One region of the Pantoea sp. S18 genome, then DNA from elsewhere that is predicted to be linked to it. Evidence: predicted binding sites of a transcription regulator. Region 1 holds the regulator's gene; the other holds the start of a gene.
The links. Region 1 encodes CRP, which controls carbon source genes, mostly activating them, when cyclic AMP is high. Its sites were predicted from a motif close to ATGTGANNNNNNTCACAT; they were not measured.
Positions count from the first base shown of each region.

Region 2: the regulator CRP is predicted to act here: its motif matches at 1,591-1,608, upstream of VIJ98_RS13875 (NupC/NupG family nucleoside CNT transporter).

Region 1 is NZ_CP142688.1:3,926,929-3,930,019, forward strand. It holds gene VIJ98_RS18315 (phosphoribulokinase) at 1-701, shown strand, start outside; gene VIJ98_RS18320 (OsmC family protein) at 753-1,157, opposite strand; gene crp (cAMP-activated global transcriptional regulator CRP) at 1,462-2,094, shown strand; gene VIJ98_RS18330 (YccS/YhfK family putative transporter) at 2,153-3,091, shown strand, end outside.
Region 2 is NZ_CP142688.1:3,009,191-3,012,281, forward strand. It holds gene VIJ98_RS13865 (DUF2502 domain-containing protein) at 1-15, shown strand, start outside; gene VIJ98_RS13870 (Nramp family divalent metal transporter) at 62-1,303, opposite strand; gene VIJ98_RS13875 (NupC/NupG family nucleoside CNT transporter) at 1,673-2,863, shown strand; gene VIJ98_RS13880 (LLM class flavin-dependent oxidoreductase) at 3,056-3,091, shown strand, end outside.

The sequences.
Region 1 (3,091 bases):
GCAAAGCGCGCGATCTCGGTCGCCACATCAGCTACTTCGGCCCGGAAGCCAATGATTTCGGCCTACTGGAGCAGACGTTCAAACATTACGGCCAAACCGGCCTCGGCGAATCACGCAAATATCTGCACACCTACGATGAAGCGGTGCCGTGGAATCAGGTGCCGGGTACTTTCACGCCGTGGCAGCCGCTGCCGGAAAACACCGATGTGCTGTTTTATGAAGGCTTGCACGGCGGCGTGGTCACGCAGCAGCAAAATGTGGCGGAGCATGTCGATCTGCTGGTTGGTGTGGTGCCGATTGTTAACCTTGAGTGGATTCAGAAGCTGGTGCGTGACACCGGCGAGCGCGGACATTCACGCGAAGCAGTAATGGATTCGGTGGTACGTTCGATGGAGGATTACATTAACTTCATCACGCCGCAGTTCTCGCGCACCCACATTAACTTCCAGCGCGTGCCGACCGTTGATACCTCAAATCCGTTTGCCGCCCGCGAAATTCCCTCGCTCGACGAAAGCTTCGTGGTGATTCATTTTCGCGGTCTGGAAGGCATCGCGTTCCCCTATCTGCTGGCGATGATTCAGGGATCGTTTATTTCCCACATCAATACGCTGGTGGTGCCGGGCGGCAAAATGGGATTGGCGATGGAGCTGATTATGCTGCCGCTGGTTCAGCGACTGATTGAAGGGAAACGGATTGAGTAGGTTTGGTGCGGGCTGTGAAAAGGGAGGCATGAATGCCTCCCCTACGACCGATTACAACTCGACAACCTCATAGCTGTGGGTAATTTCCACGCCTTTACCAAGCATGATCGCCACCGAGCAATATTTTTCTGCCGACAGGTCAACCGCGCGCGCAACCGCTTTATCGCTCAACGCTTTGCCGCTGACAATAAAATGCAGGTTGATGGTGGTAAAAATGCGTGGCGCCTCTTCACGGCGTTCTGAGGTGAGTTTCACTTCGCAATCGGCCACATCGCTGCGCCCTTTTTGCAGGATCGACACCACATCAATGGCGCTACAGCCGCCTGCGGCCATCAGCACCATCTCCATTGGACTTGGCGCTTTATCACCGGAATTACCGTCCATTAATACCTGATGGCCAGATGAGGATTCTCCGAGAAAGGTAAGACCTTCCACCCATTTCACTCGTGCCTGCATTATTCTCTCTCCTGAAGCGGCGGTTTTGCCGCCAGAGTACGCTTTCACCTGACAAACAGCAATCCAGAGTAATCCCCCTTTTGCTGAAGCGAGACAACACAAGACAGCTCGCAAAAGCTGTGCTACAAACAGTGCTGAAAATATTTTCGTCATCACAGACGAAGGCCGGAAGAATCAAAAGCGTAGCTTAAGAGTCCACCCGGAATAATTTTTCCATTACTGGAAACGCTCGACGATTAAACCGCCTGACAGGGAAAAATGCCCCCTGTATTTTGGGCACGATTACAACAGAGGATAATAGCGAATGGTTCTCGGCAAACCGCAAACAGACCCTACACTCGAATGGTTCCTGTCCCATTGCCATATTCACAAATATCCATCCAAAAGCACGCTCATCCATCAGGGTGAGAAAGCGGAAACGCTGTACTACATCGTAAAAGGTTCCGTAGCGGTACTGATTAAAGATGAAGAAGGCAAAGAGATGATTCTCTCCTACCTCAATCAGGGAGATTTCATCGGCGAACTCGGTCTTTTCGAAGAAGGCCAGGAACGTAGTGCCTGGGTACGTGCGAAGTCTGCCTGCGAAGTGGCTGAAATTTCATACAAAAAATTCCGTCAGCTGATTCAGGTAAACCCGGATATTTTAATGCGACTTTCGTCGCAAATGGCGCGTCGTCTGCAAGTCACATCTGAGAAAGTGGGCAACCTTGCCTTCCTCGATGTAACCGGACGTATCGCGCAAACGCTGCTAAATCTGGCCAAACAGCCAGATGCGATGACTCACCCAGACGGGATGCAAATCAAAATTACCCGTCAGGAGATTGGTCAGATCGTGGGCTGCTCACGCGAAACCGTGGGCCGTATCCTGAAAATGCTGGAAGATCAGAACCTGATCTCCGCACACGGTAAAACCATCGTCGTTTACGGCACCCGCTAATTTCTTCTCACCCACGGCGTGATGGCAACATCGCGCCGTTTCTATTTGCGATGAGCTGATGTGGCGCCGAATCATCTATCATCCCGAAGTTAACTATGCGCTGCGGCAAACGCTGGTGCTGTGCCTGCCTGTGGCTCTCGGCTGGCTGTTTGGCGATCTGCAAAAAGGTCTGCTGTTCTCGTTAGTGCCTGCCTGCTGCAACATGGCGGGGCTGGATACGCCGCACAAACGCTTCTTCAAACGCCTGATTGTGGGTGGTTCGCTGTTTGCCACCGGCAGTTTCCTGATGCAAATCCTTACTGCTTACCAGATTCCGTTGCCGCTGATTTTGCTGGCGCTGCCGCTGCTGATTGGCGTGACCGGCGAAATCGGTCCGCTGCATGCGCGCTTACTGCCCGCAACGCTCATCGCCGCCATCTTTACGCTCAGCTTAGTGGGACGCATGCCGATGTGGGTGCCGCCGCTGCTCTACATCGGCGGCACGCTGTGGTACGGCTTATTCAACTGGTTCTGGTTCTGGCTGTGGAAAGAGCAGCCGATGCGCGAATCGCTCAGCCTGCTGTTCCGCGAGCTGGCCGATTATTGCGATGCCAAATATACCTTACTGACGCAGCTGACCGATCCAGAAAAAGCGCTGCCACCGCTGCTGGCGCGTCAGCAAAAGGCGGTCGATCTCATCACCACCTGCTACCAGCAAATGCATATGCTGTCGGCCAGCCGCGATAACAGCCACAAACGCCTGACGCGCGCTTTCCAGGTGGCGCTGGATTTACAGGAACACATCTCGGTGAGTTTGCATCAGCCTGAAGAGGTGCAGAGGCTGGTTGAAGAGAGCCACGCCGAAGCGGTGATTCGCTGGAACGCCAAAATCATCTCGGCGCGACTGCGCGTGCTGGCGGATGCGATTCTCTACCATCAGCTGCCAGACCGTTTCCACATGGAGAAACAGCTCGGCGCGCTGGAGAAAATTGCGCGCCAGCATCCGGATAATCCGGTC
Region 2 (3,091 bases), 920 kb from region 1:
CACCATCATCACTAAACAAAAAAATCCCGCTAATGAGCGGGATTTTTCTTTTATAGGTCCGTTACCAACCGAGCGCTTCGCCGACCAGTAAGTAGAGATTGAGGGCGATGACCAGCACCACAATCAGCCGTCCGGCATTCTGCATCAGGCGCGAGTTCACCATCTCATCACCCATCAATTCCCGGTTGCCGGTAAATGACAGCAACGGAATTAGCGCCAGCGCGATACCGAAACTCAGCAGCACCTGGCTCATTACCAGAATGCGCGTGGGATCCCAGCCCGCCCAGATGACAATAAACGAGGGCAACATGGTAATAGTGCGGCGGAACCACAGCGGAATGTGGAAACGAATAAAGCCCTGCATCACCACTTGTCCCGCCAGCGTGCCAACCACGGTAGATGAGAGACCGGCGGCCACCAGACTCAAACCAAATACAATTGCCGCCGCTTGGCCCAACAGCGGTTGCAGCGTTAAGTAAGCCTGATCGAGATCGACAATGCTGGAGTGGCCGCTGAAGTGGAACGCTGCGGCGGCGGTTGCCATCATCGCCAGGTTCACAAAGCCAGCGATGGTCATGGCAATCGCCACATCCAGCTTGGTTGAGCTGTAGCGTTGCGCCTTGCTGCCTTTATTACCGTGCTGCGTCAACGCCGAGTGCAGATAAATGACGTGCGGCATAATGGTGGCGCCTAACACGCCAGCGGCGAGGAAGACCGCATCTGACGTCGGCAACGATGGCAGCGCCATACCGACCACCAGCTCACTCACTTTTGGCTGGGAGAAAAACAGCTCCACAATATACGCCGCCGCTACGAACAGCAGCAGGCCGCCAATCACCAATTCCAGTGGCTTCTGCCCGCGACTTTGCAGCATCAGAATCAGGTAAGTCGCGATACCGGTTAACACCGCGCCCTGCAACAGCGAAATGCCGAGTAAAAGCTTGAAGCCGAGCGCTGCGCCAATAAACTCAGCGAGATCGGTGGCCATGGCGATGATTTCCGCCTGCACCCAATAGAACCACACCGCCGGACGCGGGAAGCGATCGCGGATGTGTTCTGCAAGATTTTTGCCGGTGGCAATGCCGAGCTTGGCGGACATCAGCTGGATCAGCATCGCCATGAAGTTGGCCCACACCACCACCCACAACAGCTTATAGCCGTAGGCGGCGCCGGCCTGAATGTTGGTCGCGAAGTTGCCGGGATCGATATAGCCAATCGCCGCGATAAAAGCGGGACCCAGCAGCGCGAGTTTGATCTTTCTGGCTCCGCGAGCGGCGCGCTCAGCGGTGCGGCTTTCTAGCATAGTTTTACCCTGTCTTAACGCTTGTTGACCCGACCAGATTAAGGGTCATTCAAGGCAGATGAAATTTGGTTATTGTTATTGTATTAATAGATGGTGCTATGAAGTATAGCCATTGCTATACATTGCGGTAAAGCCAGTTCTTGCCAAAAATACGTGCAACGCAAATGACTCTACGCTTGGGTCATTTTATAGACAATGTTTTTGTGGATATTTCTTGTGATGGATTTGTAATGGGGTTGTGAGCGGTCAGACTTATCTGAGAAAAATCGCGATAGCGAATACTTATAATGTGGTTTTGATCTCGTTTTTAAGTAACGCGTTACATAGAATACGCAACAAAATACAACCCTCCTCAAATTTGGAGCCGACATGTCCCATGTTTTGCATTTTATTTTAGCACTAGTGGTGGTAGCGGTGCTGGCCTTGCTGGTCAGCAACGATCGTAAAAGCATCCGTCTTCGTTTTATCGTACAGCTTCTGGTCATCGAATTGTTGTTGGCGTGGTTCTTCCTGAACTCCTCCATCGGTCTCGGCTTCGTGCAGGGCTTCGCTGGCTTCTTTGATCATCTGCTCAAATATGCCGCCGAAGGGACCAACTTCGTGTTTGGCAATATGAGTGAAAAAGGTCTCGCCTTCTTCTTCCTCAACGTGCTTTGCCCAATCATCTTCATCTCTGCGTTGATTGGTATTTTGCAGCACTTCCGCATCTTACCTTGGGTGATTCGCGGTATTGGTACCGTACTGTCAAAAGTAAACGGTATGGGAAAACTGGAATCTTTCAACGCCGTAAGCTCTCTGATTTTGGGACAGTCAGAAAACTTTATCGCCTATAAAGATATCCTCGGCAAAATGTCACAACGCCGCATGTACACCATGGCTGCGACCGCCATGTCGACGGTTTCCATGTCGATTGTCGGCGCCTACATGACCATGCTGCAGCCAAAATATGTGGTGGCCGCGCTGGTACTGAACATGTTCAGCACCTTTATCGTGCTGTCGCTGATTAACCCGTACCGCGTTGATAGCGAAGAAGATCTGCAATTGCAGGACCTGCACAAAGGCCAGAGCTTCTTTGAAATGCTGGGCGAATACATCCTCGCCGGTTTTAAAGTGGCAATGATTGTCGCTGCGATGCTGATTGGTTTTATCGCCTTAATTACCGGTCTGAACGCGCTGTTCGATCTGATTTTCGGCATCAGCTTCCAGGGCGTGCTGGGTTATGTGTTCTATCCATTTGCGTGGGTGATGGGCGTTCCTTCACACGAAGCGCTGCAAGTGGGCAGCATCATGGCAACCAAACTGGTTTCCAACGAGTTCGTGGCGATGATGGATCTGCAGAAAATCGCCGGTCAGCTGTCGCCACACTCGGAAGGCATTCTCTCGGTGTTCCTCGTCTCCTTTGCTAACTTCTCCTCTATCGGGATTGTGGCGGGCGCGATTAAAGGTCTGCACGAAGAGCAAGGTAACGTGGTTTCACGCTTCGGCCTGAAACTGCTGTACGGTTCAACGCTGGTGAGCGTGCTTTCAGCCGCTATCGCTGGCCTAGTGTTGGCCTTCTGATCAAAGGGGCGAGCTGCGGCTCGCCCTTCTCTTCTTATTTATTTCAATCGGTTCTATCCCGCCTCGCCCCGGCGTTTCCCCCGCCATCACCCGCTTCACCATGAAACGCAAAACCTTTGCACAATATTGAATTTCCGTTCACACCGCCTGCGCCCGTAGTTTTTCTCCATGACGTCACTTCAGGAGAACCGCATGAGCATTCAATTCCTTGGCATGATTGGCCACCGC